DNA from 3 places in the Alteromonas sp. ABV4_515 genome. Region 2 is predicted to be linked to each of the others. Evidence: predicted binding sites of a transcription regulator. Region 2 holds the regulator's gene; each other region holds the start of a gene.
What was found. Region 2 encodes FNR, which switches genes on or off when oxygen is low (the NO sensors DNR and NnrR bind a similar motif). Its sites were predicted from a motif close to TTGATCTAGATCAA; they were not measured.

Region 1: ACXAGX_RS11085 (FeoA family protein) is a predicted target of FNR. The motif match lies at 7,487-7,500, and genes of this name have one in related genera.
Region 3: fliK (flagellar hook-length control protein FliK) is a predicted target of FNR. The motif match lies at 8,095-8,108, and genes of this name have one in related genera.

The regions. Positions count from the first base shown of each region.
Region 1 is NZ_JBSWWZ010000004.1:197,193-207,185, reverse strand. It holds gene ACXAGX_RS11120 (DUF4861 family protein) at 1-1,073, shown strand, start outside; gene thiH (2-iminoacetate synthase ThiH) at 1,133-2,248, opposite strand; gene ACXAGX_RS11110 (thiazole synthase) at 2,245-3,015, opposite strand; gene thiS (sulfur carrier protein ThiS) at 3,019-3,219, opposite strand; gene ACXAGX_RS11100 (HesA/MoeB/ThiF family protein) at 3,203-3,976, opposite strand; gene thiE (thiamine phosphate synthase) at 3,969-5,426, opposite strand; gene thiC (phosphomethylpyrimidine synthase ThiC) at 5,429-7,327, opposite strand; TPP riboswitch at 7,451-7,563, opposite strand; gene ACXAGX_RS11085 (FeoA family protein) at 7,766-7,999, shown strand; gene feoB (ferrous iron transporter B) at 8,042-9,856, shown strand.
Region 2 is NZ_JBSWWZ010000009.1:109,464-119,456, forward strand. It holds gene ACXAGX_RS18975 (FixH family protein) at 1-4, shown strand, start outside; gene ACXAGX_RS18980 (heavy metal translocating P-type ATPase) at 1-2,373, shown strand; gene ccoS (cbb3-type cytochrome oxidase assembly protein CcoS) at 2,379-2,570, shown strand; gene ACXAGX_RS18990 (sulfite exporter TauE/SafE family protein) at 2,563-3,228, shown strand; gene fnr (fumarate/nitrate reduction transcriptional regulator Fnr) at 3,258-3,995, shown strand; gene uspE (universal stress protein UspE) at 4,097-5,017, shown strand; gene ttcA (tRNA 2-thiocytidine(32) synthetase TtcA) at 5,113-6,051, shown strand; gene rssA (patatin-like phospholipase RssA) at 6,055-7,002, shown strand; gene ACXAGX_RS19015 (DUF2987 domain-containing protein) at 7,025-7,654, opposite strand; gene ACXAGX_RS19020 (glucosaminidase domain-containing protein) at 7,660-8,445, opposite strand; gene ACXAGX_RS19025 (hypothetical protein) at 8,438-9,187, opposite strand; gene ACXAGX_RS19030 (LysE family translocator) at 9,245-9,883, opposite strand; gene cobB (Sir2 family NAD+-dependent deacetylase) at 9,887-9,993, opposite strand, start outside.
Region 3 is NZ_JBSWWZ010000003.1:489,271-499,263, forward strand. It holds gene galE (UDP-glucose 4-epimerase GalE) at 1-38, shown strand, start outside; gene ACXAGX_RS09975 (MlaA family lipoprotein) at 143-964, opposite strand; gene ccmI (c-type cytochrome biogenesis protein CcmI) at 970-2,220, opposite strand; gene ACXAGX_RS09985 (cytochrome c-type biogenesis protein) at 2,217-2,660, opposite strand; gene ACXAGX_RS09990 (redoxin family protein) at 2,660-3,262, opposite strand; gene ACXAGX_RS09995 (heme lyase CcmF/NrfE family subunit) at 3,259-5,256, opposite strand; gene ccmE (cytochrome c maturation protein CcmE) at 5,259-5,723, opposite strand; gene ccmD (heme exporter protein CcmD) at 5,725-5,955, opposite strand; gene ACXAGX_RS10010 (heme ABC transporter permease) at 5,945-6,700, opposite strand; gene ccmB (heme exporter protein CcmB) at 6,700-7,356, opposite strand; gene ccmA (cytochrome c biogenesis heme-transporting ATPase CcmA) at 7,365-7,985, opposite strand; gene fliK (flagellar hook-length control protein FliK) at 8,182-9,993, shown strand, end outside.

The DNA of each region.
Region 1 (9,993 bases), on a different contig from region 2:
AGTTGCTTTCTTTTCCGGCTAGCGATTTTTCTGACGCCGACGCGGTGACAAAAAAAGTCGCTGATTTTCCTTCTGAGTGGGTAAAAAATGCACAGGGGGAGGATGTTCTTAACGTTTTAGTCACACTGGAACCCGGTCAGAAAGCCCCTATTGCACTGGTGGACAATGCACCCGAGGCACCGGATGTCGCTTATGCAGAACTATCTGTACGTAACGGTGGTGAATGGAACGGCAGTAAATATGAAGCGGAAGGATTTAGTTTCGAGAATGTGGAGTCTTTTACTGCGCCGCAGCAGCTCACCGACCATTCGTACTATTTACGTTACGAAGGACCGGGCTGGGAGAATGACCTAGTTGGCTACCGTTTGTATCTGGATTGGCGCAACGGTACCGATATCTTTGTGAAAACCGGTAATGAACCCGTATTACACCAGGTGGGTCAGGACGGTTACGACAATTACCATGAGCTGAGCGAGTGGGGCGCTGACGTTCTGAAAGTGGGTAAAGCGCTTGGGTTAGGTTCGTTCGGTCGTATGGACGGCGACAACGTTATGCACATGCAAAACGTGGCTGAAATGTCGTGGAAACTGGATAACGATGACAAGCTGTCTGCCGGTTTCACCGTAAATTACGATGGTTGGAAAGTCGCGGGTAAAACTGTTGATGCCACGGCACATTACGCGATTAACGCGGGCGATCCCTCAACGTTATTGACGGTGAACTTATCTGAGCCAGTAGATAACCTGGTGACGGGAGTCGTGAAGCACGCTGGCGTTAACTATGTAGAGCTTGAAATGAACGGCTACGGCGTGATTGCCACTTACGGTAAACAAAGCCTGCTAGGCGAGGACGACGAATTGGGCATGGCGCTGTTTTACAAAGTTGATGACATTAGCCGCAAGTTTGAAGCTGAGCACGATTATCTTATCGAGTTTAAACCTGCTACCGAATTGTCTTACCAATTCATGGCAGTATGGCCTTCGCATCCTGACAGCCCGAAAGATGAAGCTGGGTTCGTTGCGTTACTGAAAACGAAGCTGAAAGCGTTGGCAAGTCCAGTGACAGCCGGCTAATTTCGTTACCGTACGTACTTTTCAATAAAACGGGTGCGACACTTCGCACCCGCTTTATTTTATCTTCCGAATTGTTGCAGCCAGTCGGTCCAGACTGGCTCAATGCCCTGAGCTAAAAGGTTGGCAGCTACATCGTTAGCCGAGCGCGTGTCCTCAGTAGAAAATTGCTCTAGCGCATCACTTTTTTCGCTGTAGCCTCCGGGTTGGGTTTGCGATGCGGCAGATAGCTGGTTAATTGCCAGCGGCACCACACTATCGCGAAACGTTGCACTCTCTCTGGTTGATAAACTTAATTCCACTTCAGGAAAGCAAATCCGGTAAGCGCAGATAAGTTGAACAAGTTGCTTATCGGTGATGTCGCTTACGGGCGAAAACTGATCACCGGCGCAGGGTTTAATGCGGGGAAAAGCGATTGAAAACCGGGTTTTCCAGAACGCTTTTTGCAACAGATGAAGGTGCATTGCCGTCAATGCACTGTCCGTTCGCCAGTCAGATAAGCCGAGTAGTGCGCCCAGTCCTATTTTATTCATTCCGGCTTCGCCGAGGCGGTCGGGCGTTTCTAGCCGCCAATCAAAATCCTGCTTCTGACCACGCAAATGGTACTGCCCGTAATGGGCTCGATGATAGGTTTCCTGATATACCAGTACACTGTCTACGCCAAGCTTCACCAGCTTGCGATAATCATCGGTACTGAGGGGTTGTACTTCCATAGCAAGATGAGAAAAATGTGGCCTGATTAGCGGGATTACTTCATTGAAATAGGCCATCCCCGCTTTGGTTTCATGTTCGCCGGTAACCAGTAGCAACGAGTCGAACCCCATAGTTTTTATGGCCCGGACCTCGTCATTAATCTGCTTTGGACTTAGCTTCACCCGGCGAATTTTATTACTCATGGTGAAACCACAGTAAGTACATTCATTTGCGCACAAATTAGAAAGGTAAAGGGGCACAAACATCGACACGGTATTACCAAACCGCTGGCGAGTGAGTGCATTGGCTTTTTCTGCCATGCTCGGTAAGCTGGCTTCGGCTGCAGGTGAAATGAGTGCTAGAAACTCTTGCCATCCAGGAGCCGGGTGGCGCAGAGCAGAGTGCACATCGCATTGCGTCTTAGCATAGAGTGTTAGCGAAACATCATCCCATTCATATTGCCTTAGTGCATCTGCCGACCTCATGACAAGGTCTCCAAAAACTGGGTGAACGGACTCGTTGCCGATGCGTTTCGTTGCGCTAAAGGGGCGCCGGCCAGAAAACTCTCTCTGCCTGCCTCTACGGCTTTAGCGAAAGCCGATGCAGTAGCGACAGGATCGTTGGATGTTGCGATTGCCGTGTTTACCAACACCGCATCTGCGCCCATTTCCATCGCCTCGCAAGCCTGACTGGGACGGCCAATACCGGCGTCAACAATAACCGGCACGTTTGATTGTTCAATGATGATTTGCAGGAAATCCCGTGTTTGCAAACCCTGATTGGTGCCAATAGGTGCTCCCAGCGGCATCACGGCGGCGCAGCCCACTTCTTCAAGGCGTTTGCACAGTACCGGATCGGCATGACAATACGGCAGCACGTGAAAGCCGGCTTCACACAGCTGTTCTGCGGCACGCAGCGTTTCTACCGGGTCGGGAAGCAAAAAGCGCTGGTCGGGGTGAATTTCCAGTTTTACCCAAGGTGTGCCAAGCAGCTCTCTAGCGAGTTTCGCGGCATAAACGGCTTCGTCTGCTGTAGCGGCGCCAGAAGTATTTGGCAGCAGGGTAACGGGAAGCGTTCTTAACACCTGCAATGTGCTGTCTTGCTGGTGATGTTGGTTCAATCTTTTCAAGGCCAGAGTAACCATACAGGTTCGGCTAGCAACTAGCGCCGCTTTGAGAATATCCGGGTGACCAAATTTACCGGTACCAGTAAGTAATCGTGATGAGAATGACTGTTCTGCAATGTTAAGCATGCTTTAACCCCCAGCAACTAATGTAAATATATCAACCACATCACCTTCCTCTAATGTTTGCAGCTGCCAGCGAGATGTGGGAATAATCGTTTGGTTCACGGCCACAGCCAACGCGCCTTCCTGCTCGTTGAATCGTTGGATGATACTGACCAGTGAGCAATCCTCTGGTACCTCAAGCTGTTCATCGTTACAGTGAATGCGCATGGTCTTCACTCCTGTGGATTTTGGAACACGTTGGGCAATCCGGATTCTTCTGAATGTTGAACTGCCGCATTAGCAAGTTCTGACCATTAAAGTGATGAAGCGAACCCCATTCGGGGACGCGAATACCGCTTAGGTAAGACAATGCCATCATGGCCTGAAGTTGACCGGCAATGGCCACTACCGGACTGAATATGCCCTGCTCGAAGCATGTAAGTGACTGCTCACTGTTATATTCTGGGCATGCATAGCAAGGGCCTGTAATCCTAGGGTTAAAAGCGGTTGCAGTGGCGATAAAGCCACTCGCTGCTGCGCTTATCAACGGTACGCTGTGGGTGACGGCGAGCGCATTGATTGCTAATCGGCTGGTAAACGAGTCGGTGCAGTCGATGATCAATTGCGATGTTGTCAGGTGCGCATCGCGGGTGGCGACATCGTTGAAGTTGGTGATGCAATGTAAAGTGCAGGCAGATTGCATTGCCAACAGGCGGGTGCGGGCAACTTCTGCCTTTTTCTGCCCGATGTCTTTTTCCGTAAATAACCACTGCCGGGGCAGGTTGCTCAGCTCGATGGTATCGTCATCTATCAGTGCCATCTCCCCCACACCGGCAGCCGACAGTGCCGATGCTACCTGGCATCCCAGTCCGCCCACACCAAACAGGGTAACTTTGGCGTTGCTCAAACGACGCTGAGCGTGTTCATCGAAGTCATCAAGCAACAAATGACGACTGTATCGGGAGTATTCCGATGCGTTAAGCATGTGCAATTCTCCCTTTCAGTGCTTCTACCGCCCGGGGTACGTCAGCACTCTCGGTGATGGCGGTAACCACGGCAACGGAAGAAACGCCGGTAGCAACAACACTGTCGATATTGTGCAGCGCAATGCCACCAATGGCCACGGTTGGAATTTCTCCACAAAGTCTTTGATAGTCAGCCAGGCGTTGTGTGCCTTGGGGTTGTGAAGGCATAGCTTTGGTTCGGGTTGGAAAGATGTGTCCAAGTGCAATGTAAGAGGGTTTTAACGGTAACACCCGACATAGCTCTGCATAGCCATGCGTGGTGATACCAAGTCGCAATCCTGCCTGAGAGATAGCGGCTAAGTCTGCCGCTTCGAGATCGTCCTGCCCTAAATGTACGCCATAGGCATTGTGCTTAATGGCAAGTTGCCAATGATCATTAATAAAAAGCTGGGTACTAAAGGTTTCCGCCAGTTGAACGGCCTCGCGAATTTGTTCACTTAGGCTATCAGACACGCGTTTAATGCGTAATTGAATAATATCAAAGCCCAAAGGCAGTAGTTGTCTCAACCATTCCACGCTGTCTACCACAGGATAGAGCCCAGGGTTTGCCACGCGCAGTGGCGGAAATTTTAGTGCAAAGGGTTTGTGCCCCAGACCTTTAATCACTTGCGGAAAATGCAGTGACTGAGGAGGCGGAGGGCTTTTCATTAAGTGGCTAATTTCATCGTTCGCCGGCGTCGCGACGCTGAAACCGCTGGCTACCACAGCTTCGGCGTAGCAAATGGCATCTTCTGCATCATAGTGTAACGCCAACGCACTGGCGATAGCGGACGCAAGTAAGCAGCCTGAACCGCGCAAGGTACGGGCGGCTTTGCTGTGAGGAAGAAACTGCCAGGTGTTTTCCGAGTTGTAAAGTGTATCGCATAAGGGCGAAGGCTGGCTGCGATGGCCTCCGGTTACCAGAACATGGTTGCAGCCCAAGGTCAGTAATTGATGGGCAGCTTCAAGCTCATTACTGTTGGTTCGCAGCGCAAATCCGGTAAGGTATTCCAGTTCAGGCAGGTTAGGTGTGAGTACTGTCACGCGACTTATCAAGGTGGCAATCCCGTCGAATGAGAGTTGGCTCAGACTCCCGCCTGTGGAGGTTGTCAGCACCGGGTCCCACACCACAGGAATATCGGGGTGTTGGTTTAGTAAAGTGACTAGCTGATAGACCTGCGCATCGTTCGCCAGTGCACCCAATTTAATCGTATCGGGTGGTTCGGGGCAGAATGCCGCATCAAGTTGCGCGAGGAACATATCGTCAGATACCGCTTCGCAATGCAGTAGCTTGTTTTGGGTTTGCGCAGAAACAAGAGACACCACACTGCGGTGAACCACGTTGAAACATTGCACGCTGCGCATATCCTGATGTAGTCCGGCGCCACCACTGCTATCGGTGCCGCCAATAGTAAGCACTACAGGGTTCATATTTAGCGCTCCAGAGTGCTTGCGTTTACATAGAGTTCGCCGCCGGTGGAAGAAAACTGTTTTGCCATGGCGGCCATACCATGCTTTTTCTCTTCTGAAGACAGTTTTTCCTGCTGTGACTGGGCGTGATCGCGCACTTCCTGAGAAATCTTCATCGAGCAGAATTTGGGGCCGCACATAGAGCAAAAATGGGCGACCTTGCCCGATGCCTGTGGCAGCGTTTCATCGTGATAGCTTCTTGCGGTGAACGGGTCTAACGCCAGATTAAACTGATCTTCCCAGCGGAATTCGAAGCGGGCTTTCGACATTGCATTGTCGCGGATTTGCGCGCCGGGATGACCTTTTGCCAAATCGGCTGCATGGGCCGCAATTTTGTAGGTAATTAAGCCTTGCTTTACATCTTCTTTGTCAGGTAACCCGAGATGTTCTTTCGGGGTGACATAGCACAGCATGGCACAACCAAACCAGCCGATTAGCGCAGCACCAATGCCCGAGGTAAAGTGGTCGTAACCCGGTGCAATATCGGTAGTAAGTGGCCCAAGAGTGTAGAATGGCGCGCCGTGGCAGTGATTAAGTTGCTCATCCATATTTTCTTTGATCATGTGCATCGGCACGTGGCCAGGGCCTTCAATCATCACCTGCACATCATATTCCCAGGCGATTTTGGTTAATTCTCCCAAGGTACGCAGCTCAGCAAACTGGGCTTCGTCATTGGCATCGGCAACCGAACCGGGGCGCAGGCCATCACCTAGCGACAAGCTCACGTCATAGGCCGCGCAGATCTCACAAATCTCGCGGAAATGCGCATACAGGAAACTTTCCTGGTGATGATAAAGACACCATTTGGCCATAATGGCACCGCCACGGGAAACAATGCCGGTCACCCGTTCAGCGGTCATGGGTACAAACGCCAACAGAACGCCAGCATGAATAGTGAAGTAATCTACGCCTTGCTCAGCCTGTTCAATCAACGTATCGCGAAAGACTTCCCAGTTAAGCTGTTCCGCAACGCCATTGACCTTCTCCAGTGCCTGATAAATGGGCACCGTGCCTATCGGTACTGGGCTGTTGCGCAATAGCCATTCACGGGTTTCATGAATATTTCGTCCTGTTGATAAGTCCATTACCGTATCTGCGCCCCAACGGGTGGCCCACACCAGCTTTTCGACTTCTTCTTCAATAGACGATGTCACCGCAGAATTACCAATATTGGCGTTCACCTTCACCAGGAAATTACGCCCAATGATCATCGGCTCCGCTTCAGGGTGATTAATATTGGCAGGAATGATGGCGCGACCTGCCGCCACTTCCTGGCGCACAAATTCGCCGGTGATTTGAGTCGGAATGGTAGCGCCAAACGGCTCGCCTTTATGTTGGCGCAAGAGCTGGTCGTCATGAATGGTAGAGCGAGCCATGTTTTCCCGGATGGCAATAAATTCCATCTCCGGCGTGACAATGCCGCGGCGGGCATAGTGTAATTGCGTCACGATTTTCTCAGGCAGTGCTTTGCGAATAACCGGGCGCGCTTTAAAGCGAATAGACTCTGTCGTGATGTCTTTGTCTCTAGCCTGGGTGTAATCGGATTCAGACTTGTCGACAACGCCAGTATCATTACGCTCGGTAATCCAGGGGCCGCGAGTATCCGCAATACCTGCTGTTACATCCACTTCGCATTCCGGGTCACCGAAGGGACCTGACGCGTCATATACGGGAATGGGGGGATTAAGCTCTTCTGAATCGGCGTCGATGCGTGTAGGCGATTGCGCAATCATTCGCACCGGAACACGCATAGTGTGCGCTTCATCGGTGAGATAGTGACGATAGGAGTTAGGAAAATTCTCACCCTGAAGTGAGTGGATAAACGATTGTGCCTGTTGGCGGTTTAAGCGTCGTGTTGACATAGCATTTGTTCCTTGGTCGGTATTAAATGCTTGTCAGGAGTGAAGTCACAAAGCACAAAATCATAAAACCAGACGAACGCCGGGCTTGGTTTTGCCAACAGACGAATCTGTAGACAAACTACGTGATTTTGCATGCTTGTTCCCTTCGCAGGTATTAGCCTGATCAGGTTCAACGGATCCCGCAATGCGGTCTCAGCTTGTTTTCATCAGAAAACGAAGCACTCCGACAAGTTCTATTTTTACTATAATCACGGATTGAAAAAGAACACAAGCTTTGTCTCAACGTTAGAGATGTGAACTTCGACGATATGATGAGTAATGTCTCTGGTTCATTTATCCACTTTCTTGTACCCTTCCTGAAATTTTTAAAATCCGATTTGTTGGATTTTGTGAACTTGTTTTTAAACAGGTAATCACTAATAACTACAGAGACATCCTATGACATTGTGGGAACTTAATACCAAACAGCAGGCGCTCATTATCTCAGTGAAATCTGAATTGGCTGAGAACGTAAAAGAGCGACTTTCTGAGATGGGCATTCAAGTTGGCAGAGACATACAGTGCGTCAGAAAAGGCCCATTGGGAGGCCCTATTGTCATGCAATTGGGTGGCAGCGTGTTTGCAATCGAAGAAAATCTCGCCGCTCAAATTGAAATCGAAGCACGTAACTAACGCTCGTTTTTCCGCTGTCACAAGTAACAGGGTACGTATTCCATGCAACGCATTCTTATGGTCGGAAAGCCAAATTCCGGCAAGAGTCTTTTATTCAATCAATTAACCGGCCTGCGACAGAAAGTTGCTAATTATCCTGGTGTTACGGTAGAAGTAAAACGGGGTCAGTGTGCAGGTTTTGAAGTGGTTGACCTTCCCGGTACCTACACTATGCGCGGCCTCAGCCGCGATGAAGAAATTGCGATCAGGGAAATCACTCAGTCCATTGAGCGGGATGACACCTCGCTGGTGGTGTGCGTGCTTGATGCTACCCGTCTAGAGCGCAGTTTGGTGCTTGGACTGCAGGTTCAGCAGTTGGCGCGTGAAAACAACAAGTCTGTAGTATTTGCCCTCAATTTTATCGACGAAGTACGCCGGATTGGCGAAGATGTCGACACAAAAGCGTTAAGCAAAGAGCTCGGTAGTCCGGTGATGGCGCTGTCTGCCCGTACCCTTGATGGCCTGCACGAATTTAAAACCAGCATGCTGGAAATTGCTGCCGAGCCGGAAGAGCACAAGCCGTTTAATTCTATTGGCAAAGGTGAATCTGCAGTTCACAGAAGTCAGGAGTTAGCCGGAAAATACGGCCTGAAACTGGACGTTGTATTACGTAACCAAAACAGTGTCGACCGCTTTTTGCTGAATAGCTGGACAGGTTCAGTGGTGTTCCTGGCTGTGATGTTTGTATTGTTCCAAAGTATCTTCACGCTGGCAGCACCTTTGATGGACGGGATGGAATCGCTCATTGGTAGTGTCGCTGAGGGCGTAAGTGCAGTCACCCCCGAGGGCATTGTCACTGATTTCTTTAACGATGCGATTTTTGGCGGGCTAGGTTCGTTTTTGGTATTCGTGCCACAAATTATGGTACTTACTTTGATTATCGGCCTGCTGGAAGACAGCGGTTATCTGGCCCGTGCGGCGTTAATGTGTCACCGTCCACTCAGCGCGGTTGGCTTATCTGGCCGTAGCTTTATTCCTTATCTTTCCGGACACGCCTGTGCCATTCCTGCCATTATGGCAGCCCGTACTATTGAATCACCGCATAAACGCATGATCACTATGCTTACCATCCCGCTAATGTCATGTTCGGCCCGTTTGCCGGTATATGCACTACTGGTGGCGGTACTGGTGCCTGAAGACGGCACTTTCCTGGGCATTTTTGGAATGCAGGGCGCAGCGTTTTTCGGCCTTTATTTCTTCGGTATCGTGGTCGCGTTGATCGTGAGCCAGTTTCTTAATCGCTTCCTGCCCCGGGATCTTGAAGAATCGGATATGCCGTTTATTCTCGAACTGCCAACCTATCGCTTACCGCACTGGAAGCCGCTGACATTTCGCGTCATCGACAGTGGTTTGCAATTTGTCCGCCGTGCTGCACCAATTATCTTCATGGTATCAGTGGGGATTTGGATCCTAGGTTATTTTCCAATGGATTCGAGTTTGCAAGACAGTTGGCTGGGGCAGATTGGCCACTTTATCGAGCCGGTGTTTGCGCCCATGGGGCTAGACTGGCGCTACGGTGTAGCCATTCTGATGTCATTTCTTGCCCGTGAAGTCTTCGTAGGTGCACTCGGTACGCTATTCGGTATGGATGGCGCTGAAGACAATGTCGGTGGTTTGGCTGAGCGTATCCAGGCTGACGGCTTGACAACCGGCGCTGGACTGGGCCTAGTCTTGTTTTATGTAGTCGCACTGCAATGTGTAGCAACCGTCGCTATGTTGAAAGGTGAAACCGGCAGCAATAAACTCGCGTGGGGTTTATATGTGGGTTACGGCGTGCTGGCTTATTTAATTGCCGTAGGTGTTAACTTTTTCTTCTAGTAATTCATTGAACTAGCACTTTTTTATTAATTATCCGATTTCAGTGATGGGGTCGGATTTTTTATATTCGTAAATAAATAGTGGGAAGTGTCAGATTTATTTACATATTTTTATTGTAGAGAGTTTAAATCAATAGT
Region 2 (9,993 bases):
GTGAGTACTGAATCTTGCTATCATTGTGGGGAACCGAACGACCACCGTCAGCTTTTCTCCACAATTGTCCTTGGTGAGCCCAGACAATTTTGCTGTCCGGGTTGTTTAGCTGTCGCCGAAGCCATTGTTGATAACGGCCTGGAAGATTACTATCAATTTCGTACCGAGCCCGCCGCGAAAGGCACTACTTCACCTGAAAGTGCACTTGATAAATTAGTACTTTATGACGAACCGGCACTCCAGGAAGAATTTGTCTACGACGAAGGTAAGCACAAGCAAATAGAATTTACTCTCGAAGGAATTACCTGTGCAGCCTGCGGCTGGCTAATTGAAAAGCAGTTATCAAAGGTAAGCGGTATAAAACAAATCGCAGTTAATGTGGCGCAACGGCGGGCCGTCGTGACCTGGGAGCCCGATACACTATCGCTAAGCCAAATTATGGCATCGCTTCAGCGTATTGGTTACCCAGCATTACCTTTTCAGCCCGACCAACATGAAGCCACTTACAAAGCTGAAGATAAGCAATTCCTGAAAAAGCTGGGGTTAGCTGGCCTGATGACCATGCAAGTTATGATGCTTGCCGCCGCGCTGTATTTTGATCTTCTGGATGCGATGGATCCACAAACGGTGTCTTACTTTCACTGGATTGCGTTAGTGCTTACCACACCCGTCGTATTTTATTCAGGCAGTACGTTTTATCTGGGGGCACTGAAAGCGCTAGCGGCCCGCAGCGTGAATATGGATGTACCCGTCACCATTGCGGTGTTCGCTACGTATTTGTCTGGCACCTGGGCAACCATTTCCGGTGGCGGCGATGTATTTTTCGAAAGCATCTGCATGTTCATCTTTCTGCTTTTGCTCAGTCGGTTTCTCGAACACCGAAGCCGTCATCGAGCGGCGCAAATCTCTGCCAATATGCTGCAATACATACCGGTTACGGCGAATAAACTAAACGCCGACGGCACATTGGTGCAAAGCCTTGCCAAAGCGTTAAAAATTAACGATACCGTGGTGATAAAAGCCGGAGAGACGGTGCCTGTCGACGGCATCATTGTGGATGGCAGCAGCGAATTTGATGAATCTATGCTTACGGGTGAGTTCAACCCGAGCAGAAAAACCGTCGGCGACACGATTTTTGGTGGTACCAATAATCTCAATAACAGCGTAACAATACACGTTACGCAAACGCTCAAACATGCGCTGGTTAACCAAATTATCCGCCTGCAAAGTGTTGCTATGGCTTCAAAACCCAAGGTCGCGCAGTTAGCGGATAGATTTTCCAGCTTGTTTGTATCGTTGGTACTTTTCATTGCAGCGCTGACCTTCGCTTACTGGTACTGGCAAGACGATCCGCGTACATTTTGGATCACGATTTCCGTATTGGTTGCAACCTGCCCTTGCGCGCTTGGGTTAGCAACCCCCACTGCACTTACCTGCGCCATGGCGACGCTTAACAAGCAGGGAATATTACTAAAGCGAGCCGATGCCCTAGAGCAACTCGCCAGTATAACTACCGTTGTGATGGACAAAACCGGCACACTGACAGAGGGTCGTTTTGCCATCACCGAATGCTGGTTTGCTGATAAAGAACAACAAGACTTTATCATGCACGTGATGGCGTCGTTGGAATCCCGTTCAGAGCACCCTATCGCCGCCGCATTTAGCGCAGACGATCTTGCTCCGGTAACGAATGTGACGATAACGGCGGGTAAAGGAATCGAAGGCGATATACATGGCCAATGTTACAAAGCGGGCTCAGCACGTTTTACAGCCTGCGATAAGTTAGAAATTCCGATAATCGCTAATGTATACCTTGTGTCGAATGATAAATGCCTTGCCGCATTCAGAGTGACTGATCAAATAAAATCGGATGCTGAAGACGTACTAAGCGCGTTTTCGAACTACAAAAAAGTGTTGTTGAGCGGTGATATCCAGCAAAACGTAGACGACATTGCCGCGCAATTACACATTGATGAAGCCATAGGTGGAAACAGTCCAGAAGATAAACTCAATGTTGTACATGCGCGCCAGGCAGCTAATGAGCACATTTTGATGATGGGAGATGGAATCAATGATGCGCCAGTACTGGCTGCCGCGGATGTTTCGGTGGCGGTTGGCAATGCTACAGACATTGCCAGAAGCGCCGCTGATGTGATTTTCCTCAATGAGAAGCTTACGTTGATGCGTCATTTGTTGAGCATGGCGAGCCGGGTGAAACGTGTAATCCGCCAGAATATGGCGTGGGCCATTGGCTATAACCTGATTGTATTACCCTTTGCAGTCAGTGGCATTTTAACGCCCTGGATGGCCGTTATTGGCATGAGCCTCAGCAGCATTATTGTGGTGACTAATTCTACCAAACTGTTAAAGTAATTCTTATGAGTATAATTTATGTACTAATTCCGCTGGCCATTATCATTGTGGCTATTGCTATCGGGGTATTCTTTTGGGCTGTGAAATCTAATCAGTTCGAGGATCTCGATCGTCAGGGGTACAGCATACTCTTTGACGATGACCTGTCGCCCGAAGAGAAAAAACTCGCTGAAGAACGAAAGAAGCTGAATGAGTGAGTTTTCTTTTCTATCGGCCTTTTTGGTTGGTATTGCCGGTGGTGTCCATTGCATTGGCATGTGTGGTGGCGTTTCAATTGCGCTTTCTGGTGCAATTCCCAGAAATGCCAATGGCTTTCCTTATGCTCTGGCCTACAACTTTGGTCGCATTACCAGTTATATTCTGGCTGGTGCAATTACCGGGGCAGTTGCGCAAATCGCCAAAAAGTACCTGCCATTATCGGGGCCGATCCTCGCTATTCTAAGTGGAATCATGCTGTTATCTATGGCGTGTTATCTTGGCAACTGGTGGAGAGGCATTATTCATATTGAGAAGCTAGGCAGTCATTTATGGAAATCTATACAGCCAACCGCTAAACGTTTTTTACCTTTCAGGTCTCCTCTCTCCGCTATTCCTTATGGTATGATTTGGGGGTGGTTACCGTGTGGGCTGGTTTATTCCACTCTCACCTGGGCATTAGCGTCTGGTACAGCCTTTTCTGGCGCGGTGATCATGGCGGGGTTTGGATTAGGTACACTTCCCGCGTTACTTGCCACCTGGGCAGGAGCGAACTGGGTCCTTAAAGGATTCAGACAGCCGATGGTACGGCAACTAATCGCATTGAGTCTGCTGATATACGCGCTTTATATTTTATGGCGGGCAGTCAGTAGTTTTTAAAAGCAGTTACGTAAAAATGGTAAGTAAGCATGCAAAAGCGTTCGGATTTCTCTATCCACTGTCAAAACTGCAGTTTTAGTCACTTATGTCTTCCAGTTGCTTTAAACAAAACTGAAATTGAATCGCTGGACGATATCGTTGAACGAAAAAAGCCGCTTCATAAACATGACACCTTGGTTGAAGCGGGTGATAAATTCACGTCCTTGTACGCTGTACGTGCTGGCTCTTTCAAATCATTTGTGACCGACAGAGAAGGTGAAGAGCAAATTATTAGTTTCCACTTTCCGGGTGACATTATCGGTTTCGATGGATTACGCGACGATACGCATCAGAGTTATACCCAGGCGCTGGAAACGGCCATGGTTTGTGAACTTCCCTATGCCACGCTGGAAAAGATGTCAGAACAGTTTCCTAAGTTGCGAAACCAGGTCATGCGCTTTATGAGTGCTGAAATCAAGCAAGATCATCAAATGATGATGTTATTGAATAAACGCACCGCAGAAGAGCGATTGATTTACTTTATTGCTCACCTTTCTGGTCGTTTTGAAGAGCGCGGCTTTTCTCATCGCCAGTTTAATCTAAGTATGACTAGAAACGAAATTGGTAATTATCTTGGCCTGACGGTAGAAACCATCAGCCGCTTGCTAACCCGTTTCCAAAAAGAAGGGATCATAAAAGTCGACGGCAAGCTGATCACCATTTTGGATTTTGAGGGCATGGATAAACGGTTACACTCTATGGATATCCCCACTACCTGCGTTGACTGATATCCGAACAGTCTATTGATCTGAAACAACGTCTCTCCTGGGCGGTTTACTATACTAAAGATGTAAGCCGTATCGCAGTCCATAGACTAAGGAGGGACGTCATGATCACTTACAACCGCATTCTCGCCGTTGTCCAACCGGACAAATCCGAACAGCCCGCCCTTTCAAGAGCCATTGAAATCGCTAATAAAACCGGTGCTGAAGTCCATGCATTGCTGGTTGTTTATGACTTTTCTTACGACATGACCACCATGCTCACACGCGCTGAGCGAGAGGCAATGCGAAAAGCGGTAACCAATGATCGCAAGCAATGGGCTGAAAATACATTCAGTCACTATGACGGATGCCCAGTAAAAGTGTCTGTCGTCTGGAATGACAAAAGATACGAAGCCATTATTCGCTTTGCGGTAGAACAAAATGTTGATCTTGTAGTTAAGTCAACCCGGCAGCATCACGAACTCAGCACCGTCATTTTCACACCCACAGATTGGAACTTACTCCGTAAGTGCCCCACCCCAGTGTTGCTGGTAAAAGACCATGTGTGGCCAGAAAATGGCACTGTGGTTGCAGCAGTCAATGTAGGTACTGAAGATAAAGAACATGCCGAACTGAATAACAAGATTACGGTTGTCGCCACCGACTATGCCAACATGCTAAGTGGTCAGGTGCATTTGGCAAATGCTTACCCGTCTACACCGTTGAATATTGCCATTGAAATCCCGGATTTTAACGCCCAAACCTATCAAAACTCCGTAAGGGACCATCATCTGAAAGAGATGGAAGCCCACAGTGCAAAATACGGTATTGGTATTGCCAACTGTCACGTTATTGAAGGCCTGCCAGAAAAAGCGGTGTCACGCATTAGTGAACAGTTAAATGCTGAGTTGGTGGTTATTGGCACGGTTGGCCGCACCGGACTATCTGCTGCGTTCATTGGCAACACGGCTGAACACGTACTCGACAGCTTAAATTGTGATGTCCTCGCTATTAAACCCGACGGATTTGTCTCGCCTATCAGGTAAGGTATTCACGCTGCCGCACGACTCTCTATGGCGGCAGCGCCCTTCGTTTTGTATAATGCCACTTTTATTTTTCCCATCGTCAATTCTGAAGTGTCATGAATCAATTAACATCAGCCAAATCCGGTACATCGAGCCACAGCGCCGAAAGCAAACAGAAGTACAATTTCAATAAGTTGCAGAAGCGCTTGCGTCGTAACGTGGGTAAAGCCATTGATGACTTCAAGATGATTGAAGACGGAGATAAAGTCATGGTGTGTCTGTCAGGGGGTAAAGACAGCTACACCATGCTAGACATTCTCCTTTTCTTACGAAAAATTGCGCCGATCCACTTTGATATCGTGGCGGTGAATCTTGACCAAAAGCAACCCGGGTTTCCTGAGCACGTTTTACCGGAATACCTGGCATCACTGGGCATCGATTATAAAATCGTAGAAGAAGACACCTACTCCATTGTGAAAGATAAGATCCCTGAGGGTAAAACGACCTGTTCTCTGTGCTCGCGACTGCGCCGTGGCATACTCTATCGCACTGCCAAAGAATTAGGCGCAACCAAAATCGCATTGGGGCATCATCGTGACGACATGTTGGAAACTTTGTTTTTGAATATGTTCCATGGTGGAAAACTCAAAGCCATGCCACCGAAGCTTGTTAGCGATAATGGCGAACATATTGTTATCCGTCCTCTTGCCTATTGCAGTGAAAAAGACATTCAGAAATACTCAGACGCAGCATCATTCCCAATCATTCCCTGTAATCTCTGTGGTTCGCAAGAAAACCTACAAAGACAGAACATTAAAATGATGCTTCAAGACTGGAATAAACGTTTTCCTGGCAGAATTGAATCCATGTTCAGGGCGATTCAGAACGTTGCGCCGTCTCACCTGGCCGATAAAAACCTGTATGATTTCGCAGCTATTCAGACAACAGGTGCGCCTGTTGCCGATGGTGATACCGCATTTGATGCGCCTGAATTTAAAGACGAGCTGGCAGAAGAAAATCGTTCAGACGTGCAAATTGTCAACCTGGCGGATTAACACATGAAAATAGGACTTGCCCTGGGTGCTGGCGCGGCCAGAGGATGGACACACATTGGCATCATTCAAGCGCTGGAAAAGCTGGGTGTAAAGATTGATGTGGTTGCAGGATGCTCCATCGGTGCCTATGTGGGCGCGGCCTATGCCAGTGGTAAACTAGAGCCACTCAAAGAATGGGCTTGCTCGCTGACTGAATGGCAGATTTTAGCCTTAATGGGAGTTGGCATTCGAAAAGGTGGTATTGCCAGCGGTGAAAAGGTATTTACCAAACTCGCTGACGAATTTTGTGCCCCGACCTTTGAAGAAATGCAAAAACCGTTCGCGTGTGTCGCGACGGATTTATATTCCGGTCGTGAGGTTATGTTCTCTCAAGGGCCGTTAGATAAATGCGTACAGGCGTCGTGTGCCATCCCGGCTTTGTTCAGTCCGGTGTCTTATCAGGATCGCTGGCTGGTGGATGGTGCTGTAGTGAATCCGGTTCCAGTAAATCTTTGTCGACAGTTGGGCGCTGATTTTGTTATCGCGGTTAATCTGAACGCAGACTTTAAACCACAACGGCTCGATAAGCCTGCCGAAGAACACGAGAAACTGCAGAAGAAAAATGATGATTTCTTCTCTAAAAGTACCAGCATGGTGAAGCAGTGGTTTTCTCACGACGAGAAAGAGACTGCGCCTCAGCCACCAAGTATTTTGGGTGTGATGACCAGTTCTCTTGAGATCTTACAGGCAAGAGTGACCCGCTCACGCCTTGCTGGCGATCCACCCGACGTTCTCATCGAACCTTATCTTTCCGATGTGGGATTGATGGAATTTCATCGTGCAGAAGAGTTGTGTCAGGAAGGCGAACGAACTGTTGCCCGGCTTGCAGAGCAGATAAAGTATCAGCTTGTCATTGAAAGCAAAGAAATCGAAGTAGAAGATCTTGATAATATTGAGAACGCCGAACAATAAGGTTTGGCGTTATTAATACTGCTTATTTTGTTGCTTTTGCCGTAATTCGAAACGGCTTTTCGGGCAGAACTAATCCTTTACTGCTCTCAATCCATTCGGCTGACAGCATTTGTGTTCCCATATTGATGTTCGGTGCATCTTTCACCGGCATACTGATATTGTTATCAGCGAACTGGATATTTAGTCCATCTACAGTTGGCATCATAAAAGACAAGAAACTGCCCATTTCATTGAAAAAAGAACGGTATTGTTCAAGCAAATACGTCAACTCTTCTTTGCTATAACGCGTCTTCAAATATGCGGTCTTTGTTTCAAGCTGTACAGACATATCACATAAATTGGCGGCCTCAGCCAAATCGATTTCGACAAAGGCTTCAGCCATTTTTAACACTTTTTCCGATGGTACCGTGAAACGATATTCCTCAGAAACCTCAAGTGGCAGTGTCTGTTTATCGGTAACAATCTTCGCGTTATTTATTTCGCACAAGCGCCCTTCACCCACACGCTGAAAACCAAATGCAAACTGCAATGCTTGCGTGTCTTCGCCGTCGAGCTTTTTAACATGACTATAAAACCGACTATATTCAACCTGAATGACTTCGGCGTAAACATTACCTGCAAAGAGCAGCACTAATGCTGCAGACAACACCATTTTCACTACATGTAATCCCTGTTGTAACGAATCATAGCCTGTAGCTCCTCTACGTAAGCTATGCCCCGCTCTGAGTAATTCATCAGCCCTTCGGCTAACGCGACACCTGTCACTGGTAATTGATTCGATCTGAGTGTACTTCGAATAGTACGCAGCTCTTTATAGGCATTGTGACGGTTAATATTGCGCATGTAGGTATAGGTAGCCTTTGATAAATTAGGGAACTTGGCTACCTCGTGATCAGCCCCTTCAGTACGGCGTGCCGGGACAAATCCACAGCCTTTACGAAAACACCAGAGACCAAAAAAATTATAACCTTTGCGTGCAAATCGACTGGTTCCCCATGCCGATTCATTCGCTGCCTGAGCCAGTACCAGCGACACCGGTAATATATCAACCCGACGCAAGAGCGTCTGTAATTGATCATCAATTTCAGCATCTTCATCAACTTTATACTCATTAACCAACCAGACAACCCGTTCCTGATCATCTTCAGTTAACGTTTCGCCTAATGAAATTTGACGCTGGAGAGTTTGAATGTAGTGACGTAAAGAAAGTAGGTACTCGTTTTGCTTTTCTACTTCAGGACGAAGATAATTGAAAAAGGCTTCTTTCTTTTCCTGTACGTTTTCGATATCGATAAAGTCAGGTACAGGCTCATCGGCCTGTTCGGTGATAGGAATATCAAGAATATCAGGCTCTCTGGAAGACATGATCCAGGCGTTAATCACGATAACCAGTAAAATGGCAACGGTAATTAACACAATATTCATGGTTTCTCTTTTATGCATCGAAAGTCGACTCCTGTCTATCACCCGTCAATGCCCGTTGGTCTTCTGCTGTATCAAAAATGGTTGTGTAAAGCAGTCCGGTTACCACGAAGTACAGTGGCATGATCACCAAAAAACCCAGGCCAAAAGTAAAAATACTCAGCAGAAACAATACGAGAAAAATCACAAAAAGAACAATAAATGATAACAAATATTGATTAACTGCCCGGCAGGAAGCCATTACAGCCTGAAGTACGCCCATCTTTTTATCGGCAATAAGAGGCAGTGTGAACGTAGAGGCAACAAAAACGTAAAGCCCGGGAATGATTAATACGGCCAAACCGAGCTGAACCAGCACGGAAATAAGCAGTTGAGCGAGTGCTAAGGGCAATACCCAGGATACAAATTTAAAGATATCCGTCATGGTGACTTTTTGCCGTCTAGCGATGTTAATTCCCATTACCGAAAGTCCCGCTGATAGCGGCGCCACAATAATAATCATCGCAATATCAAGAATACCTTGCTGCTGTGCAGGCATACCCGTGAGTTCCTCTAGGGGAAAACTATTGGCAATGAGTAAAGCAAAAGCAAGCACAGTAAAAACGATCACCGAACAGGCAGAGATGAGCGGCCAGATATTCGCTTTTAACAAAGCAATGGCAACCCGGGAAATCTGTTTAAAATCGAACTGCCCTTTTTCTTTAATGATTTTATAGCGATCGTTTAAAGCAGTATTAAATGGAGGTTTGTTTGATGCAGACACGAGACACTTCTTAATATTTTGATGGGCGGATTATACCGCAGGAGGCCGATTTGCCTACTAAAGCAGGACAAGTTTCATGGCCAAGCCGACGAGCAGTACGCCCATGGTACGGTCGAGCCAATAGCCCTTTTCACCGATAATTCTGGCAACACGACTGGTACTTAACAACCATGACAGCATACAAAACCACGCTGCCGTTGCCGCAGACAAATAAATGCCATATCCCAGTTTTATCATAACGGGGGTTTGAGGATTAATAATGACGGTGAAGAGCGAAAGAAAAAACAAGGTCGCTTTCGGATTCAGCCCGTTGGTCAAAAAACCGATTCGAAACGCTTTTGCTGCGGAAATATCTGGCGATGCAGCTTTATTCCTAAGATTCCCCGTTGGCGACGTTTTATCAGGCGGGCCGCTACGAAGAGCGCCTATAGCCAAATACAACAAATACGCTGCAGCTAAATAAGTAAAGGCACGATACAGCCAGGGTGTTGTGGTTAATAATACGCTTACGCCAATTAGGGAATAGGCAACGTGAACAAGAATGGCAAGCCCTATTCCCACACTGGTAACCATGGCAATACGGCGACCATAAGCAACACTATGCCGAACAACAACCGCAAAATCCGGACCCGGACTGGCTACCGCGACTAAGTGTACCAGCGCGATAGTGATAAATTCTTCTAGATAGGGAAACATAAACTACAGGGTGGCGGCTAGAGATAACTCTTCAAGCAAACTCTCAACAAAATTCGGAACCACTTTAGACGCTGGACCATGATAGGACTCGTCGAACATATCGAAGCCGT
Region 3 (9,993 bases), on a different contig from region 2:
ACTGGCAATCTAAGAACCCGAAGGGCTACAACGCTTAACGTTCAATGCGCGTTTGGGGCTGTTCGGCTCACATACCTCTCGAACAATAAAAAAGGCGAAGCTTGTTCAGCTTCGCCTTTTTCGTATATAAATTTAAGCAGCTTTATTCATTACTGCTGTCGGTTTCATCTTCCTGAACGTCACTTTCGTCAAGCATCATCTGGAATTGTTCGAACTCATCGAGCTCTTCTTGCTCAATGACCTTTTCGCCACTCTTGCCATCAGTCACCCGATATTCCAGATTCTGGAAGTAGGCATTTTTAACAAAGGAATACGGGTCTAGCGATTGCTCCAACTGCCCTTCCTGATCGATCAGCGCTGCCCGTCCTTCCAATGCTGTAACCGCAAAGCGCACCACATTGTAGGTACCGGTTAGCACCGTCATCGGATAATAGACGTTATCGACCACCCGCCCGGTTAGGGTACGCGGATCGTTTGGTCCCAGCACCGGCACCATCATATAAGGGCCTGTATCGACGCCCCAACGGCCGAGCACTTCACCAAAATTTTCACGCTGGCGTGCAATCCCCATCTTTTCAGCCACATCAATGGTGCCGAGAAGGCCGACTGTTGAGTTAATAATAAAGCGAGCCAGGCTATCCAAGCCTTCGTCGACTTTACCCTGGAAAAAGTTATTGAACATATTACCTGGCTCTTCCAGGTTATTGGTGGCATTTAATAAACCGGTTCTAGCGAATTGCGGCATAACCGTGACGTAACTAATGGTGACGGGACGCAGGATATACTGGTCTAGCACTTCCCAGTTAAAGTTCCAGGCAACGCGGTTTAACGGCTCCAGAGGGTCTTTCGGATCGCCCTCAGGGATTTGCTGCTGTTCAGCCTGTTCGGTTGCAGCTTGTTTACTGGCACAACCAGACAATAGAGAAACGCCTACCATAAGACCGGCAAGCAGGATTTTCGACATATTTGTCACTTCAGTTCCTTGTTGATTTGTATTGCAATGGGGAGCACTTCGCCCGATTTTACCGGTGCCGATAATACCCCCAGAAGATCTCCTGCTGCAGGCATGACATCATCATCGGAAGAAATTCGCGCTGTAAGTTTCGCCTGAGTTAATGATGCCACTGTATAGGCAGGCATCATGGCATTATCAGTCGTTAACGACAAAGATACAGGGAAATTTTGTAACGGCATTTTAACCACCGCCGCAGGCATCCGATTTTCGCTTAAATTATCCTGGGCGTAAACAATCAGATATCCCGTTTCAGGTAGTATCGACCGCATTTCATCACTCACGGTAATTGCTATATCAAAACCGGTTCGGGCTGCACTTTCAGACGGCGCTGATGCATCCTGCTGCTGCGCCTCCAGTTCGGCTATACGCTGTGCGATTCCGATTCGGGTTTCATTTTGCGGTGGCAGTTTATTTTCAATCTTGGCGAAATAAAGACGGGTATTAGGCAGGTCACCCAACCGCGCAGACACCACTGCCATCATCAGTGCCAGGTTATCATTGTCCGGATTTTCATTGTTCAGCGCACCCAGTACTGACTGCGCCAACGTCAGCCGCTGAGCATTCTCAGTTACCATAAGCGCCTGAGCGTAGGTAATACGAATGGTGGTATCTTCGGGTTTAATCGACAGGGCTTTTTCGATGGCTTGAATCGCCTGGTCATCCTCACCCACAGACATCCACAAGCGCCCGAGATACATCCAGCCTGTGGCATCTTCGGGTTCATCACGTAAGCGCTGACGAATGGCATAGGCAAGGCTAGTGATATCCTGGGCAGTAAAATTCTGCCCATTTCCAGACGCCAATTTTTCACTCAGTTCAGGTAAAGATTCAATGGCAGTGGTGGCCTGTTCCACCTGCTGGAGATGATTCACTGATGAATATACAACCCCAGCGACAACAAACGCGATAACGGCTCCCAAAGCAAGTGGCAGTGCGGCGTTGCGATGGCTTACCTGCTTTTCTGCCACGGCCTCATCCACCAACGCGAGTTTTAATTCATCACTGGCTTTTTGTTTATCAGACTCAGAAATTAATCCTTCTCGGGCTTCTCTATCGAGTTCAGCGAGACGCTGTTTAACAATCGAAATATTTGATGCTACATCTCGTTGAGTAACTTGTCTGCGACGAAGCCAAGGCGTTGCCACTAGAACAATAACCAACGTTATGAGGCCTGACGCTGTCAGCCAAAATTCCGCCCAACTCATGATTTATCCTGCTTTAACATTGCTTCAGCCTGTTTCAACTTCGCATCCTGATCGGACAAGGGCGCTTTGGAAGGTCTGCGCATTACCAGAAATAGCACCGCAAAGATGAAAGCCAGTGGCAAAGCCCAAAGCCATATAGTCGCCGCTGTGACGGGTGGCTTGTAATACACAAAATCGCCGTAGCGATCCTTCATGTAAGTAATGATTTCTTCTTCAGACTTGCCTTGCTTTAGTAGGGTATACACTTTTCGACGCATATCATGGGCAATCATGGCATCAGAATCAGCAATGTTCTGATTCTGGCACATGGGACACCGAAGCTCTGCCGTCAGTTTTAAAAACACCACGCGCTGCTCTGGGTCATCAAACCCATAGTTGTCCTCGACTGCGAGAACACTCACTGAAACGAGGGCCAATAGGACGAACATCCAGTTACGCATCAACGACTCCCTGCTACGTTTGTCTGTTGCTCTGCCACGAGCTGGTCATACAGCGGCCCAATTTTGTTCTCCCACACCCTGGGGTTAATGTCGCCGATATGATGCATTCGAACCACACCACGACTATCGATAAGGAAATGTTCCGGCGCGCCAGTGACCCCAAGGTCTAATGAAGTATCGCGATATACGTCAAAAATATTATATTGGTAAGGGTTACCGTAACGGCTAAGCATGCTGGTCACTTCCTCTTGTACCCGGGTCAAGGTTTTGGTGCCGAAATCCGGGTCAAGATCCTGATCGAAATACAGACCAACAAAGTTAACTTTCTGCTCTTCTTTCAATTTAGTTAGATAAGGCATCTCAACCGCGCAAGTTACGCACCAAACGCCCCATACATTTAGAATGGTCACTTCGCCTTTAAACACATCCTGCGTGTAAGTTACATCAGGCTGCATTAAATCTGGTAGCGAGAATGCCGGTACTTGCTTGTCCTTAACTTGAGAATCTAACTCTCGGGGATCAGAAAACAATCCTTGGAATAAAAACACCACAAGCACTAAAAAAATACCCAATGGTATTAAGAAAAAACCGATTTTTTTCATCCCTGTTCTCCAACAACGTCAATGGATGTGCGAGCCAGAATACGTTTCGCTGACGCAATCTTCGCCATGCGATAGCGACGGTCAGACACTGAACAGATGCCGCCCAAGGCCATGATAACCGCGCCTGCCCAAATCCAGGTCACAAAGGGCTTAATATAAATACGCACAGCCCAGGCTCCATCGTCTAGTGGTTCGCCCATTGCAATGAACAAATCCCGGAACACCGTTGAGTGTATGCCGGCTTCCGTCATCGGCATCCGCTGCACGGTATACATGCGCTTTTCAGGTTCAAGATGTACCAGCTTTTCTCCGTCGACATACACATCAAACACGCCAACATCAGCCGTGTAGTTCGGCCCCTGGAAGTCCTTCAGTTCATTAAACTTAAAGGTGTAGCCACCCAGATTCGCTGTTTCACCCGGTGCCATTCTCACATCCCGCTCCAGTGCGTAATTGGATACTAACGTGATCCCAATAATCGTAACGGCAAAGCCCAGGTGCCCCAACACCATTCCCCAGTGGCTTGGTGTTAGCTTTCGTAAACGAGTTAATAGCGATGCATCAGGCATTGAATCGATACGCTGCAATACTTCCCATATTGAAGAGATTAAGATCCACGCCGCTAATACTAATCCCATCGCCGCCAGATACGTTGGCGTATCGTAGGTAAAATTAATTAGCACTCCGGCACTGATACTTAACCCCAGCGCAATTAGCAACTGCTTCTGCAGTGCACTGGCAGACTGTTGTTTCCAGCGAGTAACGGGTCCTAGCCCAAGAATAAGCACAAAAGGGACAATCAAGACGGTGAACATTTGATTAAAGAACGGCGCACCAATGGAAATAGAGCCGAGGCCCAATTCTTTATGTACCAATGGCAGAATAGTACCGAGAAATACCACCAGTGTGGCGGCACATAAAAATACATTATTTCCCATCAGTAAAACTTCGCGGGAAAACATGCTATACCGACCTGGCGAGTTTAGTTGCGATGCCCGCAATGCATACAGCAACAACCCGGAACCTGATAACGCCACCAGGATGCCAAGAATAAACAGGCCCCGCGATGGGTCACTGGCAAACGAATGCACAGAAACAATCACCCCAGAGCGAACTAAGAAGGTACCCAGCAAACTAAGTGAGAATGCGGCAATCGCCAGTAACACCGTCCAGGATTTAAATACTTTACGTTTTTCAGTCACTGCCAGTGAATGCATCAGTGCAGTACCTACCAACCAGGGCATGAAAGAGGCATTTTCTACCGGGTCCCAAAACCACCAGCCCCCCCAACCTAATTCGTAATACGCCCACCAACTTCCCAGCGCAATACCAACGGTGAGAAATCCCCAGGCAGCAATGACCCAAGGACGCGACCAGCGAGCCCAGGTTGAATCCATTTGTCCGGAAATAAGTGCAGAGATTGCAAAAGCAAAAGAAACCGAAAAACCCACGTACCCCATGTAAAGCATAGGCGGGTGGATAATCATGCCGAAATCTTGCAACAGCGGGTTCAAGTCACGGCCATCAACAGGAAAGAAAGGCAACATGCTGTCGAAAGGGTTAGAGGTAAGCAGCATGAACAGATAGAAACCGATGCCAACTAAACCGAGTACTGACAGTACCCGGGACACCATCTCATCGGGTATACCGCGACTAAACAATGCTACCGCAACGGTCCAGATGGATAGCATTAACACCCAAAGCAGAAACGAGCCTTCATGCCCCCCCCACACGGCAGTGACTTTGTAGTAAACCGGAAGCTGACTATTTGAATGTTGCGCGACATAGGCCACACTGAAATCATCAGTAACAAATGCATAGGTAAGTGCAATGAACGCCATCGCGGTAAACAGGAACATGCCCAATGCCAACGGCTTTGCGGTTCCCATTAAAAAAGAATGATTAGTTTGTGCCCCCCATAGTGGATACACCGCCAACAGAATCGCACTGACCAGGGCCAGAGTTAATGCAATATTACCCAGCTCAGGAACCATAATTAGCCTCCGTTATTCGCAGGCTTCACGTGTTTGATGCCTTTCATCTGCTCGGCCAGTTCCGGCGGCATATATTCTTCGTCATGTTTTGCAAGGACTTCGTGAGCTTCAATCACATTACCCGCCAATAACGTGCCAGTGGCGACAATTCCCTGCCCTTCACGGAACAGATCAGGCAAAATTCCCTGATAGCGCACAGTCACAGCCGGACCGGTATCAACCAGGTCAAAGCTTACGGCGAGACTTTCAGAATCACGGTTAACAGACCCCGGTACAACCATACCACCGATCCGCAGACGCTGGCCGACTTGAGGCTTAACCCCTTCACGACCATCCACAATTTGTGTTGGTGTATAAAACAAGTCGATGCTGTCAGTCAGTGCGAACAACATCAAACCTACTGCGCCCATAACAAGCGCACCAACAAGAGAGACAACCAGTAATCGCTGCTTTCTGCGGGGATTCATCTTATTTACTCCGGTCAGGTTCAGTGGTGTCGTTACGCGCTTGCTGCTGAGCTCGCTGAATACGTAGCTTTCGTTGCTGCTCAGTAACTACCTGTTTTATCAATCGCTTATGCTCACTTGCACTAAAAATGGTAATAAGGGCCATCGCTCCCAACGCGACACCAAAAGAGAGCCAAACATAAAAGGCGTAACCGCCCATGGCCCAGAAGTCAGCCCAAGACTCAAACTGCATCATCAGCCCCCTTCTCTTTTACCAGCAATTGCACCCAAGGTCTGTGCATTTCCCGTCGGATGATTTCATTTTTAAGACGCATGGTGGTGACCAACGCAATAAACAGCGCAAAGCCCAATATATTGAGTAACAATGGCCATAACATTTCGGTAGCGATAGACGGCTTGTCGAATTTGGTAATTGTTGAGCCCTGATGCAGTGTATTCCACCATTCAACCGAATAGTGGATAATGGGAATATTTACTACACCAACCAGTGCCATGACGCCCGCCGCCTTGCCTGCCTGCTGTTTATCTTCAAATGCAGAATACAAAGCGATAACGCCGAAATAGAGAAACAATAAAATGAGCTCTGAAGTGAGTCTTGCATCCCACACCCACCATGCACCCCACATGGGTTTACCCCAGGCTGCACCAGTAAGCAGCGCAATGAAAGTCATCACCGCGCCAACAGGGGCCATGGCAATCATTGCCATATAGGCTGTGCGCCATTGCCACACCATACCCACTAGCGCGGCTATTGCCATTACCACATAAGTACTCATGGACAACATGGCGCTTGGTACATGAATATAAATAATGCGAAAGGAATCACCTTGCTGATAATCCTGAGGTGCATAGGCCAACCCCCAAATTGTACCTACCACCAGACATACCACAGCAGGCAGAGCAAACCACGGCAACAGAGTATTACAAAGCTGATAAGCCCGTTCAGGCTTTGCATAGGGATGTAACCACTTCCACATCAGTTCTGACTCACTTTAAGAGAATATGCGATGGCGGCAGGTGCCAGTGCCATTGCAATCAACAACATAGCGCCAATAATAGCAATTTGCGCACGGTATGGTAGCTGTAGCGCCGCAGCATCCACTGCTGAGGTAGCAAAAATTAATAGAGGAATAAATACCGGAATAAGCAACAGAGCCAGCAGCACACCGCCCCGTTGAATGCCTACAGTCAACCCAACGGCGATGGCGCCAACCAAAGATAAAAGCGGTGTTCCTAACAAAAGTGTAATCACTAATGCGATATACATATCCATTGTGAGGTTGAGGAACATGGCCAATAGCGGCGATAAAACAAGCAGTGGAATAAACGTAACCAGCCAGTGACAGAGCACTTTCATTGCCGCAACAGCATAGAGAGGCAGCCCAGACAGTTGTAATTGTTCTAGGGAACCATCGGCAAAGTCGTCTCGGAATAATCTCTCCATTCCCATTAAGGAGGAAAGAATAGCCGCAATCCAAATAACACCCGGGCCAATTAGCTGTAAGGTATCAGGCCCGGGGCCAACCCCAAGGGGGAAGAGTGTCACCACCATCAGTAAAAACATAAGGGGCTGCACTAGCTCGGCCTTCTGCCTGAAAGCCAACGCTAAATCTCGCTTAAATACACCACCCATCAAGCTATTCAAAACCGGTACTCCAAATCAAAGGAACGCACTGAGCCCGCTCGCTCACTGAGTGCCTGATGGGATGTGGTAAGTACTGCGCCACCGGCGTCTACATGTGATTTCATTTTATCTTCGAGTTGCGCGACGCCTTTCACATCTAAGGCAGTAAAGGGTTCGTCGAGGATCCAGACTTTCCCAGGCTTGAGCCATAAGCGGGACAATGCCACTCGTCGCTGTTGCCCGGCGGATAATGTTCTACACGGCACATCTTCCATGCCTACCAGCCCCAGTTCGCCTAACACATGGTAAAGGTGGTCAAGAGAAGCAGGAACATGATGCTGACGACACCAGAATGCGAGATTATCTATCGCGGAGAGTGCACCATTCACGCCAGGCTTGTGGCCAACATAGATTAAATCCTTGAACCAAAGCTCACCTAACGGCTGCGACTGCCAAGTAATAGTGCCACTTTCAGGTTGACTTAACCCGCAGAGAATTCGTAATAGACTGGTTTTACCGGCGCCGTTGGGCCCACGAAGATACACCAGTTGACCAGACTGCAATGAGAACGACAATCTATCAAACAACACTCTATCGCGTTTAATGCAACTTAGTTCACTGGCCACTAACCCTGACAACCAACACCTCTTTTAAATAATTCGCTGTTTATTTTTGATGTTTGCGACCCAGCATTCTAGCATAGGCAAAAAGGATCACATCCCAACCATTGGCGTATTAAACCTTTTTATGACTTAGTTCAACCTGAAGGAGCATTGACATCGGTGAAAATCACAAAATGCTTGAATTTTTCAAATAGTTGCCGATAAATCTGTCATGAACTTGCAGATAGCTCAACTTTTTTCCGCTGCCAATGCATCGCTCTCTGCCGATGTCGTAAAATCACAACCTGAAATTCTGTCTCAACTCAGTTCAGCTTCGTTGCAACGCACATCGCAGACACAAATGCAGATATCTGCGCCCCAGTTACTTGCTTCAACGCTTTTAACATCAACACCAACCAGCAGCGTCACTGTCGATTCCGCCGCTACCGTTGTAAGTGGTGAGAAGCAGATTACGTTATTCGACATGTTGCCGATTAAGCAAGTTACTCGCCTTACCCAAGCTGATATGCAACGTTTGGTAACAGCTTTAGCTGACGGCATGACATTGGCAGCACTGTCGCAATCGAAGTCTGGTTTCTCACTGACAGGCACAGTTGAAAATATAGCAAATCGTACAGTGAGTCTGAATTTGCAGATGCCAGGCAATCCTGGCGTAAAACTCGTTGTGCCAGACAGTATTGCCAGCCAATTAAAGTCAGGCGATAAAGTGACGTTGAAACTGCAACCAGAGTCGGCACCCAGCTCTTTGGCAAACCAAGTTAAGAATAGCAGCGGGCAGCAATGGAAAGCGACATTAAGCTCCACTGCGTTACCAGAAAAAGAAGCATCATTTACGGTCCCGTCATCCTCACCAAGCGTTAAACTTGCCGTTGCAAAAGTGATCGCAAGCGCGGGGATAACACTTGAACAACCGCTTTCTACTGCATTGCAGAAAAACCTCAACATTTCCCCATCACCATCAAATGGGAAATTGAATACGCCGGTATCTATGCACATTGTAAATGTACAAGTTCGTGGTAACCAACTTGAGGTCCGCGGCACTGAGCTAAAACCCATGTTAAACATTACCTTGCCGAAAAACAGTCCTAAACTTCAGCCTGTAGGTAATGACAGATTAGTCGAGCTTGCAAACCAAAATTCAATACCACGACAAACAGGAAAGCTCTCTTCCATACAAACTAATGTGACAACGCAAAACGTCGCGACACACCCATCACCTTTGTTATCAGCAAAATCAGATACGCTGTCGCCTTCTGTGAAGTTGGCGGATAAGTTATCACCTGTTTTGGGTATATCCGCAGAGGATGTGCCTGTTGTATTGGATAAAGTTCGACAACTTTCACGTCAACTCCTGGCGCAAACCGGTTCAACCAATGAAGCGTTAACAAAGCTTGTTAATGTGCTGCGTAATCCGGGTTTTGATATGCATGCTGAAAGTAAAGCGGTGTCGAAGCATCTGCTAAATCAACTTCTCGCGCTACAACCAGAAACGAAATCAACTGCCACGGCTGGCTTACCACAAATGAATGTTGAACAGGTCAACAGCGATAGTGGAAAAACCGTCGAGAGTCAGGTTCGGCAATTGATTCAGTCTCCGGCTCTGACTAGCACCCCTTCAGCGCTACTTAGTCAACCTGCAGCATCGGGTTTTATCAATGCACTGGTCAGCCTGCTGCAAATCAGCCTCGCTGGTAGGGCCGCCCGCGCCCAACCAGAACTAGCACGCATCATCGACAAAGCTGACTCGGTTTCAGGAAAAACCGTCAGTGCATCAGGAGGCTCAACGTCTACGCCGCAAGCTGGGCGAGTGGCAAATGATTTTGCCCAACTTGATAGTCGGTCAAACCTGCTCGAACAGGTGCGGGCGTTGCTTGCCAACCATCAGCAGCATAAAATGCAGAATGCTGAGTCGCGGCTTCAGGGGCAGGATAGCCTGTTTTATATTTTACCTGTTGCGAATGAAGACCAGCCACCGCCTGAGCTGCATATTCGAGCCGAAGAAAGAGACAGCAGAGACAACACA